DNA from 2 places in the Herminiimonas glaciei genome. Region 2 is predicted to be linked to the other one. Evidence: predicted binding sites of a transcription regulator. Region 2 holds the regulator's gene; the other holds the start of a gene.

What was found. The regulator NrdR, encoded in region 2, represses ribonucleotide reductase genes. The targets are predictions, from matches to a motif close to CACNANATNTNGTG.
Region 1: the regulator NrdR is predicted to act here: its motif matches at 4,300-4,313, upstream of ACFQPC_RS15590 (ribonucleoside-diphosphate reductase subunit alpha).

The regions. Positions count from the first base shown of each region.
Region 1 is NZ_JBHTBU010000002.1:978,777-986,810, reverse strand. Features, by position in the region: gene ACFQPC_RS15595 (ribonucleotide-diphosphate reductase subunit beta) at 1-949, opposite strand, end outside; gene ACFQPC_RS15590 (ribonucleoside-diphosphate reductase subunit alpha) at 1,133-4,024, opposite strand; gene ampD (1,6-anhydro-N-acetylmuramyl-L-alanine amidase AmpD) at 4,430-5,065, opposite strand; gene ACFQPC_RS15580 (sigma-54-dependent transcriptional regulator) at 5,052-6,470, opposite strand; gene ACFQPC_RS15575 (sensor histidine kinase) at 6,500-8,034, opposite strand, start outside.
Region 2 is NZ_JBHTBU010000001.1:359,994-368,027, reverse strand. Features, by position in the region: gene ACFQPC_RS01730 (PilW family protein) at 1-411, opposite strand, end outside; gene pilV (type IV pilus modification protein PilV) at 408-902, opposite strand; gene ACFQPC_RS01720 (EamA family transporter) at 1,060-1,941, opposite strand; gene ACFQPC_RS01715 (DUF1801 domain-containing protein) at 1,974-2,330, opposite strand; gene nrdR (transcriptional regulator NrdR) at 2,327-2,794, opposite strand; gene glyA (serine hydroxymethyltransferase) at 2,994-4,238, opposite strand; ZMP/ZTP riboswitch at 4,389-4,511, opposite strand; gene xth (exodeoxyribonuclease III) at 4,718-5,482, shown strand; gene ACFQPC_RS01695 (arsinothricin resistance N-acetyltransferase ArsN1 family B) at 5,497-6,018, opposite strand; gene ACFQPC_RS01690 (Bug family tripartite tricarboxylate transporter substrate binding protein) at 6,202-7,185, opposite strand; gene ACFQPC_RS01685 (DUF6572 domain-containing protein) at 7,403-7,756, opposite strand; gene ACFQPC_RS01680 (hypothetical protein) at 7,771-8,022, opposite strand.

The DNA of each region.
Region 1 (8,034 bases), on a different contig from region 2:
CTGCGTAACGATATTCCAACTCTACTGCGCGTAAAAACAACGTTTTAATCTCTTCACGGAATTGCGGCGTCCACAAATGCGGATTTTCGAGCTTGATCGTGTTGATCAAATCGATGCCGAAGTTGCAGTGCATGGACTCATCACGCAGGATGTATTGATACTGCTCTGCAGCACCCATCATCTTGTTTTGACGACCCAGCGCGAGGATTTGCGCGAAGCCGACATAGAAGAAAAGACCTTCCATCAGGCAGGCAAACACGATGAGCGAGCGCAGCAATTTCTGATCATTCTCAGTCGTGCCGGTCTTGAATTCAGGATCGGTCAGCGTCTCAATGAATGGAATCAGGAACTGATCCTTGTCGCGGATCGACTCGACTTCATTGTAGGCATTGAAGATTTCGCCTTCGTCCAGACCCAGCGATTCAACGATGTATTGATAGGCGTGGGTGTGGATCGCCTCTTCAAATGCCTGGCGCAACAGGTACTGGCGGCATTCCGGCGCCGTAATGTGGCGGTAGGTACCGAGCACGATATTGTTGGCGGCCAGCGAATCGGCGGTCACGAAAAAGCCCAGGTTGCGCTTTACCAGACGACGCTCGTCATCGGTCAGGCCGTTCGGGTTTTTCCACAATTCAATATCACGCTGCATATTGATCTCTTGCGGCATCCAGTGGTTGGCGCAACCAGCCAGGTATTTATCCCAGGCCCATTTGTATTTGAACGGCACCAGCTGGTTCACGTCAGTCTGGCCATTGATGACGCGCTTGTCGGCGGCATCCATACGACGGGTCGGATCAACTGCGGCAGCGTCTTTCGCTACCAGGGCAGGATCCAGTGCCACATCTTGTGTTTGCAGCCGTTGTGCAGCTGCATCACGTACTTGCTGCAAAGCCGGTTGCAATGCTGGCGCAGGTGCTGCCGGTTTTACTTCTTCATCCCAACTTAGCATGACTTATTTCCTTATTCGTATTCTGCGGGTGTATTGACACCGTCTTACAGAACAAAGGCACTTTATCCTTTGTCTGCTTTCTTTCCATCTAGTTCAATCCGGCGCTGCCTGCCTATCTTGCTGTCGGCTGCGCAGCGCCGTTTATCCTGCTTATTTAGTGTCCGTTGACTGCCCGGCTACTCATTATTGGCAGGCTTCGCATTCCTCGAATCCTGCATCACCAGGACGCAACATGCAAGCCGGACCGTCGGTTTCTGCCGTAGCTTGCGCTGCCGAAGACGGGGCGCCGGAATCAACCGCATTCAGTGCACCGGTTTTCGAAGTCGATTTTTCGGTATGCGTTGCACCCATGGTACGCAGGTAGTAAGTGGTTTTCAGGCCACGCAACCATGCCAGTTTGTAGGTATCGTCGAGTTTTTTACCCGAAGCGCCGGCCATATAGATATTCAGTGATTGCGCCTGATCGATCCATTTTTGGCGACGCGATGCCGCTTCCACCAGCCATTTAGGCTCAACTTCAAATGCTGTTGAGTAAATGTCACGCAGGTCTTGCGGGATGCGGTCGATCTTGGCCAGGCTGCCGTCAAAGTATTTGAGGTCGGAAATCATGACTTCATCCCACAAACCGCGTGCTTTCAAATCACGGACCAGATATTCATTGATTTCGGTGAATTCGCCGGACAGGTTCGATTTGACGTACAGGTTTTGGTAAGTCGGTTCGATACAAGCCGAAACGCCGATGATGTTCGAGATGGTCGCGGTCGGTGCAATCGCAACGCAGTTCGAGTTACGCATACCGTATTGCTTGATGCGTTCACGCAACGGTGTCCAGTCCAGGGTTTCTGTCAGGTCGGCTTCCAGGTAACCGCCGCGCTCTTCCTGCAGCAGTTTCAGCGAATCTTGCGGCAGGATGCCACGATCCCACAAGGAACCACGGTAAGAGCTGTAACGACCACGTTCTTCAGCCAGTTCGGTCGAAGCATAGTAAGCGTAGTAGCAGACGGCTTCCATCGAACGATCGGCAAACTGTACCGCTTCATCCGAAGCGTAAGGAATGCGCATCATGTGGAGGCAATCCTGGAAACCCATGATGCCGAGGCCGACCGGACGGTGGCGCAGGTTGGAATCACGTGCTTTTTTGACTGCGTAGTAGTTGATGTCGATCACGTTATCCAGCATGCGCATCGCGGTACGTACCGTTTTTTGCAGCTTGACGTGATCCAGCTGGCCGTCTTTCATATGGGCCGGCATATTGACCGAACCCAGGTTGCAGACTGCGATTTCCGAATCGTTGGTGTTCAGTGTGATCTCGGTGCACAGGTTCGAGCTGTGAACCACGCCCACGTGTTGCTGTGGCGAACGGATGTTGCAAGGATCCTTGAATGTGATCCATGGATGGCCGGTTTCGAACAGCATCGACAGCATTTTGCGCCACAGGTCCAGTGCCTGGACTTTCTTGAACAGCTTCAATTCACCGCGTGCTGCCTTGGCTTCGTAACCGGTGTAAGCCGCTTCGAACGCTTTGCCGACTTTGTCGTGCAGGTCTGGTGCATCGGATGGCGAGAACAGGGTCCATTCGCCTTTTTCCATGACGCGCTTCATGAACAGGTCAGGGATCCAGTTAGCGGTATTCATGTCATGCGTACGACGGCGGTCATCGCCGGTGTTTTTACGCAGGTCGAGGAATTCCTCGATATCCATGTGCCAGGTTTCCAGATAAGCGCAGACTGCGCCCTTGCGTTTGCCGCCCTGGTTAACCGCCACAGCGGTGTCGTTAACTACTTTCAGGAAAGGAACCACGCCTTGCGAACGGCCGTTGGTGCCTTTGATATGTGCGCCCAGCGAACGAACCGGGGTCCAGTCATTGCCCAGGCCGCCGGCGTATTTCGCCAGCAATGCGTTTTCCTTGATCGCTTCGTAGATACCATCGAGGTCATCCGCCACCGTGGTCAGGTAGCACGACGACAGCTGTGAACGCTGGGTGCCGGAATTGAACAGGGTTGGAGTCGAGCTCATGAAGTCGAAGCTGGACAGCAGGTTGTAAAACTCGATGGCGCGTTCTTCGCGGTTGATTTCGTTCAGTGCCAGGCCCATCGCTACGCGCATATAGAAGGCTTGCGGCATTTCGATACGGGTATCACGGATGTGCAGGAAGTAACGGTCATACAGGGTTTGCAGGCCGAGGTAACCGAATTGCAGGTCGCGCTCAGGAACCAGTGCATCGCCCAGTTTTTTCAGGTCGAACTGGCCCAGTTTGGCATCCAGCAATTCTGCTTCGATACCTTTTTTGATGAATTTCGGGAAGTATTCCAGGTACTGCTCAGGGGCATCGGCTTGCGCCACTTCCTGGCCAAATACTTCTTTACGAATTGTGTGCATCAGCAAACGCGCGGTGACCGTGCTGTAAGCAGGGTCTTTTTCCATCAGCGCGCGCGCTGCCAGGATGGCCGACTTGTGCAATTCTTCAACCGGTACACCGTCGTACAGGTTTTTAACTGTTTCATGCAGGATGGCTTCGGCATCAACGTGTTTTTCCAGGCCGATGCATGCGGCGCTGATCAAGTCACGGACTTGGTTCATATCCAGCGGACGACGCTGACCGTCTTCCGTTACGTGCAATTGATTGCTTTCAGCGACTGGCTTGGCGGCTTGCTGCTGCGCACGCTCTTCCATCCGCTTGGCGCGATACAACACGTAAGCACGCGCCACATCGTGTTCGCCGGAACGCATCAAAGCCAATTCAACCTGATCCTGGATATCTTCAATATGGAAGGTGCCACCGGCCGGCTGGCGACGCACCAGGGCGTTGACGACATTCGAAGTCAGTTGCTCAACCAGTTCACGCACGCGTGCCGATGCTGCGCCCTGGCCGCCGTTAACAGCCAAAAACGCTTTAGTCACAGCGATGGAAATCTTCGATGGCTCGAAACCAACTACCGCGCCATTACGACGAATAATGCGATGTTCGCCCAGACCAACGGTCTGTGTATTGGAGGTCGACGGTGCAACCGCGAGGGACGCGATGTTGCCAATTTCTGTCGGTGACTTGGCTGAAATTTCTTGCGTAGAGAGCATTACGACTCCTTCAATAGGGATTGCTGGCAATATTGCCGTACTTTTTTTAAGAGAGAAAACCGGCTACCGCCGGTTTCACGAAATTGTTTTTCCTGGATGACAGCCGCGGAACCAAACCAAAGCCGCAGCCAAGAACGCAGAGATCTACGTTGAACGCCCATGCCGACATTGTTTTACTTATATATGGCATCTGCCCAGAGCCCTTACTTCATATGAATTAACAAATTGCTTGAAGGTGCATCTACCTGAACAAACTTAAGGCGGGACCGAAAACTCACTACATCTAGTGCGAAAATCACGATCTGCACTAATTCTAGTGCGTGAAACTCGAGGATGCAATCAATTTTTCAGCAGTTTCAGATATATTTTTTTATAAGAATATATGGGATTGCATAGCTGCATTTTTTACATTAAGCGGAAAGCCAAATCTGGTGCGGCCTCGCCTATATTTGCCTGTTTTTGCTGCACACGATAGCGCGCCTGATATTCGGCCCAATCGAAAAATGGACCCGGATCCGTTTTGCGGCCGGGTGCAATATCTTCGTGCCCGGTTACATGCATCAGCGGATAAGCTGCTTTCAGCGCCACCGTCAAAGCCGCCAGTGCGGTGTACTGTGCATCCGCAAAAGCGTCAAAATCGGTACCTTCCAGTTCAATGCCGATCGAAAAATCATTGCAACGCTCTTGTCCGCAAAAGGACGAAACGCCGGCATGCCAGGCCCGGTCATGGGCCGAGACGAACTGCAGCACCGTACCATCGCGCCGGATCAGGAAATGCGCAGAAACGCGCAAAGGCCGCAACTGATCAAAATACGGGTCGGCATCATAATCCAATTTGTTCAGGAACAGGTCAGCAATATACGGACCACCAAACTGCGATGGTGGCAAACTGATGTTATGTATCACCAGTAAGGCAATTTCTGTTCCTTCTGCCCGTGCGTCAAAATTGGGCGAAGGCACATGCTGCGCACCGACGGCCCATCCAGCGGCGTCGATTTGAAACTGTGACGATGGTTGGCCCAAAGCCTTATTCCGGTGCATTGATGTCCAGCCGCTGCATCCGATAACGCAGCTGGCGGAAGCTGATGCCGAGTAATTCGGCAGCCTGGGTCCGATTGAACTGGGTTTTGCTCAAGGCGCGGCGGATGATTTCGCGCTCCACATCATCCAGGTGGTCGGGCAGCGAACCGGGTAAATCATTAATCGCTGCCAACGGCTTGGCATCCGCTGCGGCGACGGGTGGTTCGGAGATTGCCGTCGATTCAGCTGTTTCTGCCACAGCAACGACTTTCGGCGTATGCGCAGCTTTCAATACCAGGTCCGTCACCTCGATCACGCCATCATTGGCAAAGGCCAGCGCGCGCTCCAGTATATTTTCCAGTTCGCGCACATTGCCGGGGAAGGAATAAGCAAGCAAAGCTTCCAGCGCCGTCGGCGTCAATTTCGCCTGCCCGGCATCCAGGCGGGTCAGGATCGCCCTGCCCAACAAGGCAACATCATCGAGGCGCTCGCGCAAAGGCGGCAGATTCAACTCGATCACATTCAGGCGGTAATACAAATCCTGGCGGAAGGTGCCGCGCCCAACGCAATCGTGCAGGTTTTGATGCGTCGCACTAATAATACGGACATCGACCGGTTCTTCCGCCGTCGCCCCCACTTTACGCACCCGGCGCTCCTGGATCGCGCGCAGCAGTTTGACCTGCATTGCCAGCGGCAGGTCCGCCACCTCGTCCAGCAGCAGGGTGCCACCATTGGCAGCCTGGAAGAATCCATCACGGTCATCCACCGCACCGGTAAACGCACCTTTACGGTAACCAAAGAATTCGGCTTCCATCAGCGCTTCCGGAATTGCGCCGCAATTGACGGCTACAAATGGTTTGTCGCTGCGCGCGCTCTGTGCATGGATATCACGGGCGGCCAATTCCTTGCCGCTGCCCGATTCACCGCTGATGGCGACCGGAGCCATGCTGCGCGCCAGGCGGGCAATTTGCGCACGCAAGGCCAGCATCGCTTCCGATTGCCCCATCAGGCGCAAGGCCGGCGGCACCGCCACTTTGGTACTCGGCTGCTCATCAGCCTGGCTGATGCGCAAAGCGGAACGCACCATGACACGTAACTGTTCCAGCCCTACCGGCTTCGACAAATAATCGAAGGCACCGGCTTTCAGGGCAACCACCGCATTGTCGGCACTGCCAAAAGCGGTAATCACGGCCACCGGGGTATTTTTGTATTGCGAGGTAATTTCCTGCACCAACTCTATGCCCAAGCCGTCCGGCAAACGCATATCGGTCAGTACCAATGCATATTCATGTTGTTTCAGATAATCGCGGGCGACTGCCAGATTCTGCGCACTGTCGATATCTAGGCCCATTTTGACGAGTGTAATTTCCAGCAACTCGCGCAGGTCCGCCTCATCATCGACGATAAGAATACGAGGAGAAGTCATGATGCGCAGCTTGTACGGTTGGAGGACATTTAAACAGCTTCGTTAGTGGCAAAAGTAATCACAAAGCGGCCGGATGGCGAACCGTGTTCATCATCCTTCCGGTATTCATAGTTCAGCATCGCGCCATTATTCAGGCACAGCTCGCGCGCCAGGTACAGGCCGAGGCCGGTACCCTTGTTCGACGTCGTATAAAACGGTTCAAACAAATGGGCCCGTACCGCCGAGCTAATCTGCACCCCGTCGTCCTGCACGTGCAATTCCAGCCGATGCCCGGGCATCGCCACTATATATACACGTATGCTGGCGGGGGCTCCACTGGCGTAGCGTAACGCATTTGTCAGCAAGTTCAAGACGATTTCGCGCAAATGCAACGGATCGAAACGGACTTTATATGGCTTCATATCCGCCACCGCGATCATGCCATCCTTGATCTCATGTATTTCACTTAATTCGCTCAGGAGATCATCGAACAGCAGGCTGAGGCACAGCGGTTCATGGTACTGGTGCGCCTTGCGCGACAACTTCAGGATGTCTTCGATCATCCGGTTCAGGCGCGCCACATTGTCACTGATGATGGCAAGCAGGCGCTGCTGGCCGGCGCTGAGCTCATCTTCTTTTAATAGCGAGGTCGCATGACCGATCGCCGACAGGGGATTGCGCACCTCGTGCGCAATGCTGGCAGTGAGCCGGCCCATCGATGCCAGCTTCAGTTGTTGTGCCTGGTTTTCAATTTCAGTCACATCCTGCAGGAAAATCACGACCCGGTCTTCCAGTACGCCATCGGCATCGACCCGCGCAAAGCGCAGTTTTAAATGCGTCATCAATTCGCGCCGACCGCCCATGATCGTGCTGCCACCCTGTAATGTATTTTCTTCGGTGTGTTTGATAAAAACAAAAGTCGGCGTTTGTTGCTGTGTATGTGGCTGGGTCGGTACGCGCAAACCGGAACGTGCGCCCCATGCGGAATACGCCGCAGCTATCGGCGCCAGCCACACCATATCGGATAACTTGCCGTAATCGCCTTCATGCGGGAACGACAGGCCCAGCATCCGGGCCGCCGCCGGATTACTCGTGAGGACACGTCCTTTGCGATCTACCACCAGGATGCCGTCTTCCATATCCGCAATGACCAGGCGATTAATTGCCTGCTGCACATGCAGGGCACGACCGCGGCCGCGCGCCAGCGTTTCCTGTTTGATCAGGCGGGCCGCAAGCCGGTTGATTGCAAAGATAATGATGAAGAACGCCGCGCAATACAAACCCACTTGTGACGATGAAATATCGGCATTTTCATTCAGCAGCTGGTAACCGTTTTCCGCCAGCAGTAACAGCGTCACGGCGGACACGAAGAATAGCGCCAGCACCAGCGGCGCCAGGATGGCACCACCGGCCAGCGGGAACAGGTAGAGGATGGCAAGGCCGCTCTTGATACCGCCCGCCGTCAGGTACAGCAGGGTGATACCGGCAATATCGACAGCTACCTGGACCACTACCTGCAACAGGAAGCGCCGCCGCCAATATAAGGACAAGACGACGAACAACAGCGCCAGCACCAGATAAACGA
Region 2 (8,034 bases):
GGCACAATTGACGATCACTTCACCATCACCAAAGAAACGCAGGGCCAACACATCGCTGCCATGCACGGTAGCCGAAGATGCCGCCTCCGCCAATGCCGGACCAGTCCGTTTCAGGCTGCGCGCATCCATGCCCATGATGTCGGGGCTGAAGTCCGCCGTGCGACGGATCGGAGTACCGTCGCCATCCCGGTTTTCATAGCCGGCCTGGCGAATGGAGCGCGACAACATTTCAATCGCATAAGGCCCGGTCTCCTGCACCTGTGCGTTTTGATCCTGCGCCAGATAAGCGGCTTTCCCAGATAAGAGCAAACCGGTAGCACTCAGGATGACAAACAAACCCAGGCTCAGCGCGATCATGAGTTCAATCATCGTCAAACCTGTTTCGTATTCCCGGCAGGTGGCGGATTTCATGTCGATCCCAATGCCAGCATCAGCACGACTACAGGAGCAGGGGCCACGGCATCTGCTTCTTTCCCCGCCCACGCTATCTTGATTGCGATGGCGGCATTCGGAGCATGCATGCAATCCCAGCGGTACTGCCGCCGCGCGCTATCCCATGGCTGTGCATCCCGGCAAATGCGAAGACGCGCATCAGGAAAATCCTGCGCGACGCGGTGCAGAAAATACTGGATGTCGAAACCGGCCGGTTCACCGACATGGGTAACAGACGCTGGATAATCAATGCCAAGGTAAGGATTGCTTTGCGTCGCTGCGCTATGCGCCGACATCGCATCGGCCATTTCAACAGCCAGGTGCAAAGCCTTGGTCTGCAAAGCGGAGTGCTGTGACGTGCGCAATGCAGTCAATTGCATACCGACGGCACCGACTACGCCAACTGCCAGTACGAATATGGAAACCAGGACTTCCATCAATGAAAATCCGTTTTCTGCAGAAGTCGTCATGCCTTCCCTCCGTCGAAACGTTCGAATGCGAGCGGATATTCTGTGAAGGCGATGGGTTTCTTCGTATCCCATCAATATGGGAATTACAGCGTTCAGGCGGCCGGATTCATCCCGAAAGCAGGGGAATCGTTTTTAATCTGGAATGTTTTAAAAGGAATCAGCCTATCGCCAGCGCGATCACGCCGACTGCAATAAAGATGGCGCCTATCAGCCTTTGAATGCGATCACCTTCTTTCAACAGGTGACCGCCGATAATGGCAGCAAAGAGCATGGATACTTCACGCGCTGGCGCCACATGCGACAAGGGAGCCAGCTTCACCGCGTACAGCACGAGTACATAGGATACGGGACTGATGGCACCGACGATCAATGCATACTTCCACTGCTTCTTCCACAAGCTGGCTGCCGTCGCGCGATCCTGAAAATAAGTCGGAGCCAGTATGACGATACGAATAAAATTCCCCATGTAATCGATCAGGATCGGCGACATCAGCATGAACTTGACCGCATAGCCATCCACCACGGTATAACTGGCAATGAAGGCCCCCGTCAGCAAGCCGTAGAAGATGCCGACATGCACCCGTTTACGTTGTACCGGATCCCTGGCCGCAAGGAAAAGTTTGGGACCACCGGCAATCAGGAATACCCCCAGCACAACCCCAGCTATACCCGCGATGCCGAGTGTCGATATATGCTCCCCCAGCAACATCAGTGCCGCCATCGATGACAGCAAAGGACCTGAACCGCGTGCCAGTGGGTAAACAACCGTCAAGTCTGCCTTGCGATACCCGCGTAGCAACACCACGTAATAAATGACATGCAGGATACCGCTGACAAGGATCACTATCCATTCGTCCCAGCCCCAACCCGGCACTACATTCCATGCCAGGCTTACGCCAAGCGGGGTCCAGACCAGGGCAAGGAAGAGACTGGTGAATAAGGCAAAGCGCGCATCACCACCGGCACGCTTGGCGACAATATTCCAGCCGGCATGGATAAAACCGGCAGTGATGAGTAGAGCGAGGGCGGAAAAAGACATGGGAAATTTGCTGCAATGACTAAGCCTGGCGATCAGGCATTCACATTTTCAAAAGCCTGTTTGATGTAAGCCGCGAGATGTTTGCTCTTGATCTCAGCCAGGCTGTGTATCTTGATATGACGGCGCAGCTTGCCCTTGCCTTCAAGGACCTGCCACTCATCATGCAAATCACAACCGCGGCCGAATTCAATTGAGATGTGTTCGGCGTAGGCAAATACGCCGCAAAAGTCTTTCGGCGCGGCAAACATGAAGCCGCCGTACATCACACGTTCGGAAGCCTGTTTCACTTCTGTATAGATGACGCGCCGTGCTGCCGCTACCAGTTCATGACGCTCGGGATTAACCAGGCGAATATCATTGAGCAGCTGTTCGACCCTTGCGTCCGTCATTTCGCCGGTTTGCGCTCGCGCCCTACTTCGGCAATTGCATCCTGGAATTCGGCGACGTCTTCAAAGCTCTTGTAAACCGAAGCGAAGCGGATATAGGCAATCTTGTCGAGGCGCTGCAATTCACGCATGACCAGTTCACCGATCTGGCCGGAGATGACTTCGCGCTCGCCGCTGGACAGCAGCTTTTGTTCTATACGATGGATGGCGGCATCGACCGCTTCTGCGGAAACCGGACGCTTGCGCAAGGCCAGTTGCAAGCTGCCCTGCAATTTCTTTGGATCAAAATCGGTACGGCTGCCATTCTTCTTTACCACCACCGGCATCGTCAGTTCGATGCGTTCGTAGGTCGTGAAGCGCTTGTCGCAGCTGGTGCAACGGCGGCGCCGGCGAATGCTATCGCCTTCCTCGGAGACACGTGTGTCGAGGACCTGGGTATCGTCGTGCTGGCAAAAAGGACATTTCATCGCGGTGCCTGGCCTTCAAGGTCATTACGTCAGCAAAAATTGTTCGTCGGCAAATTATGCCGGACAAATAGCTATACTACTTAAGCCAACATCCCAAAATGGCCTTGTCCGGAACAATTATCCCGACAAGGCCATTTTGTAGCGCCCTTCATGCTGCCGAAGGGCGCTGTACCACTACACAAACTTTAAATCAAAATACTCAACCGTAGACCGGGAATGCATCCGTCAGCTTTTTCACTTCAGCCTTGACGCGTTCGATGGTCGCGGCATCGTTAGGATTTTCCAATACATCGGCGATCAGGTTACCGACTTTGGTCGCTTCCGCTTCCTTGAAACCACGGGTCGTCATGGCCGGGCTGCCGAGACGGATGCCCGAGGTGACGAATGGTTTTTCCGGATCGTTAGGGATCGCATTCTTGTTGCAGGTAATGTGCGCGGAACCGAGCAGGTTTTCTGCGTCTTTACCGGTAATCTTCTTCGCGCGCAAATCAACCAGCATCACATGCGATTCGGTACGGTTGGAAACGATACGCAAACCACGTGCGATCAATGCCTTCGCCAATGCGTCGGCGTTTTTCACGACTTGTTGCTGGTAGGTTTTGAACTCAGGTGCCAGTGCTTCCTTGAACGCCACCGCTTTACCGGCAATCACGTGCATCAAAGGACCGCCTTGCAAGCCCGGGAAGATCGCCGAGTTGATGATTTTTTCGTGTTCGGCTTTCATCAGGATGAAGCCGCCACGTGGACCGCGCAACGATTTATGCGTAGTCGAAGTAACGAAGTCTGCGAATGGCACCGGATTCGGGTATTCGCCTGCTGCGATCAAACCGGCGTAGTGCGCCATGTCGACCATGAAGTAAGCGCCGATTTCCTTGGCGATTTTGGCGAAGCGTTCGAAGTCGATGCGCAATGCGTAAGCGGATGCACCGGCGATGATCAGCTTCGGCTTGTGTTCACGTGCCAGGCGTTCCATCGCGTCGTAATCGATTTCTTCCTTGTCGTTCAGGCCGTAGGAAACAACGTTGAACCATTTGCCCGACATATTCAATGCCATGCCGTGCGTCAGGTGACCGCCTTCGGCCAGCGACATACCCATGATAGTGTCGCCTGGTTTCAGGACTGCCAGAAACACGCCCTGGTTGGCTTGCGAACCGGAGTTAGGTTGTACGTTGGCCGCATCGGCGCCGTACAGCTGCTTGAGGCGGTCGATCGCCAGTTGCTCGACGATATCTACATATTCGCAACCACCGTAGTAACGCTTGCCCGGATAACCTTCGGCGTATTTATTGGTCAGTTGCGTGCCTTGCGCTTCCATTACCGCCGGCGACGTGTAGTTCTCGGATGCGATCAGCTCGATGTGCTCTTGCTGACGGGTATTTTCCTTCTGGATGGCCGACCACAGTTCTGCGTCTGTTTTTGCGAGGGTCTGGTCTTTTGAAAACATGAATCACTCCAATCGTTCAAAAAAATGGGCAGGAAGCTAATATCGAACACAAACCGCGACAAAGTCACGACTTGCCAATACAACACTACCTGGGATCGAATGAGGAGGCCGGAAACGGAATTGACAGGCAGCCTCAGTCGTACTCTCCATTCGGGCTACCCAGGCGCACGGCAATGAAATCTCACGCTTCACGGTGGGTAAGCCCACCTTACGACGTAATTTACCTATAAACAGCAGGAAAACCAGTCGGATTCGCCAGTCACGTGAGACGAAATGGTGCAAGGATTCTACGACAAGCGCCTGTTTTCGGCAAGCAGCACACTTGTTCACAGACGATAAACAAATGACAATATCCAGGCCCTCCCCGCCACCCATGACGGCACTGATACAATTCTGCATCCGCAAAGTCTGGCAGGAAGGAATGTCCCTCTTCCCCAGCCATGCCACCCACCCGCATCACGAATGGATTGCCGCACAATATGAAAATCGCCACCTGGAACGTCAACTCACTCAAAGTCCGCCTGCCGCAAGTCTTGCAATGGCTGACAGACAATCCGGTCGATGTGCTGTGCCTGCAGGAAACCAAAACCGTCGATGAAAAATTCCCACTGGCGGAAATTGAAGCCGCCGGTTACCACGTCGTGTACACCGGGCAAAAAACCTATAACGGCGTCGCCATCCTGTCGCGCCACCCGATTGATGATGTGGTGAAAAACAATCCACTGTTTGACGATGAACATCAACGCATCATCATCGGCACGATCCAGGGCGTGCGCATCATCTGCGCTTATATCCCGAATGGGCAGTCATTGGAATCGGATAAATACCAATACAAATTGCGTTGGCTGGCAGGCTTGCATGAATTGCTCGCGCATGAATTGAAGCAGCATGAAAACGTCGCGCTGCTCGGCGACTACAACATCGCCCCGGAAGACCGCGATGTGCATGATCCGGTCGCATGGCAAGGCCAGGTGCTGGTATCGGAACCGGAGCGTGCCGCTTTCGTGCGCATGCAGGAAATGGGCTTCACCGATGCTTTCCGCATGTTCGAGCAACCGGAAAAACTTTATAGCTGGTGGGATTACCGCCAGATGGGCTTCCGCCTCAATCGCGGCTTGCGCATTGATCACATCCTGTTGTCGCCGTCCCTGGCCAAACGCTGCACCGCCTGCGTGATCGACAAGGTACCGCGCAAATGGGAACAACCATCCGACCACACCCCGGTGATTGCAACGCTGGACTAAGGATCACTACCGCTTCAGGCAGATGGAGTTAAAGTCTCGTCTGCCTGGAGTATGAGTTGCCAGTAACCGACATCCAGCCACTGATCAAACTTTTTGCCTATCTGCGGCAAGTGCGCCACTTTTACAAAGCCCAGTTTTTCATGCAGCGCCACGCTACCCGGATTGGGCAAGACAATGCCACCCAATACCGCATGCACCGACTGCTTGGCCAGTTCGGCAATCAGTGCTTTGTATAAGAGCGTGCCCAGGCCTTTGCCGCCGCTATCCTGTCCCAGGTAGACCGAACCTTCGACCGAGTGTTGATAGGCCTTCCTCACCTTCCATTTGCTGGCGTAGGCATAACCGAGGATACGTCCATCCTCTTCATATACCAGCCAAGGAAATTGCTGCAGCGTTTCTTCTATACGCAAGGCCATTTCATCCGCACTGACCGCTTCCATCTCAAAACTGATGACGGTATTAAGCACGTAATGGTTATAGATATGACAGATGGCTGCGGCATCGTTGACGGTCGCCAGGCGTATGGCTTCAGGCATGGTGGGCTTCGGAAAATAAGATATTTGTAGTGTAACCAAAGTAGCGGCAACAAGCTTCAATGCACGCAGGCAGAGTCCATAAAAAAAGCCCCGTCATCGGACGAGGCTTTTTATTTTTTGCCGTCCATCACAGGGCGGCAAGGCAGTCATGCAATCCGGCTCAGGCCGGATTGCAGACCATCATCAGTCTACGGTTGCGCCGCTTTCTTTCACGACTTTCGCCCATTTAACCGATTCTTCTTTTACGAAGGCAGCGAAGTTTTCAGGGCTGTCGCCAACGTAATCAGAGCCGGTATCTGCCAGGATTTTTTGGAATGCTGGCTCTTTCATGATCTTCTGGGTTTCAGCATTGATCTTGTTGACGATTGCTTTTGGTGTGCCGGCTGGTGCGAAGAAACCGTACCATGCGTAGGAAACCACAGCAGGCAAACCTGCTTCAGCGAAGGTTGGCACGTCAGGCAATTGCGGCGAACGTTGTGCGCCGGAAACTGCAATCGCTTTTACCTTACCGCTCTTAATGTGCGGCATGATCGCGATCATGCTGTCGAACATCACAGGAACGTGGCCACCGAGCAAATCGGAAATGGCAGGAGCCGAACCTTTGTAAGGAACGTGCGTCATTTCCAGCTTGGTGACGCTCTTGAACAATTCACCGGTCATGTGCTGTGGTGTGCCCGAACCAGCCGAAGCGTAGGAGAACTGGCCTTTTTGCGCCTTGATGTAAGCCATCAATTCTTTCAAATTGTTGGCAGGTACGGATGGGTTAGCCACCAGCACCAGCGGTACGCGCAGCAGGTTGGTGATAGGCACCAGATCCTTGCTCGGATCGAAGGTCATTTTTTTGTACAGGCTAGGATTGATAACAATCGGAGCGCTGGAGGTAATCAACAGTGTGTTGCCGTCTGCCGGCGCACGTGCCACCGCTGCACTACCGATGTTGCCGCCGCCACCGCCACGGTTGTCGATCACGAACGGATGGCCGAGGTCTTCGGTCAGGCGTTTCGCAACAGGACGTGCAGCGATGTCAGATGGACCGCCTGGTGGCCAAGGCACCACGACCGTTACCGTCGAGTTTGGCCAGCTTTGGGCCAGGGCGTTAACAGAAAAACTCGCTGCTGCGGCAAATGCGCACAGGAGTATTTTGCTGCCGCGGGATAGTTGTCTCATCATTCAATCCTTATAGAAAAGTAAATCACGCTTCAGGGATTGCGATCTTGCCGAAACACCGACAAGCACACAGAACCGGAATCGCTAAGGGCAAAGGCGACGGATATTGCGCCCAGGGAAGGAAGGATACCTCATTCGGAATCCTCATAACGATTTTTACGCAGTGTATATGCGACTAATATCCCGCTCTTTATCGCTGAAAATACTTACCCGAAACTTACAGTGAATTTGAAACGGCATCATCCGCATAGTCGGAACCCAGCGGCCCCACGCGCAACAGGTAACCCGCTTCATTGACGATATTCTCTGCCCTCGCGAGAAACAAATTCGCTGTGATGCCGGGTGCATAGATGCAGAGTATCTCAATTGCAAAATCCAGCCCTTGCGCCGCCGGATATTGCACGTAGATTTCGCCGCTTTCAATAAAGCGTAAATAGCTGTTCAGCTTGGCTTGTAACAGCTGCAAATGCGCATCGTCCCACACCAGGTCGTCAAGGATGCCAAGGGTGCAGGTAGCGGTCGCCAGATCCAGGCTGACCGTATCTATCAGTTCGCTTTGCTCTACCGTCATCGCGCGTTAAAGCCTCAGCGTTTGACCAATTGCTTTTCAAACGCGATATCGGATTTGGTCTGGCGCCGCGGTTTTTGCGGGCCGTAGGCCTTGACGAAGGTAACAAATTCATCGAGCGGTAAGCGTTCGCTGACGGTCACCGGTTTATCGCCGGCGTTATCGACCAGGTAAAACAATTCTTCGGAAGTACGCACCATCGCATAGTGCTCATTTCCGCTCCGTTCTTTCAGTCGTTCAACTGCGGCAGTGGCTCTGGTTGATCTCATACACTCCTCGGC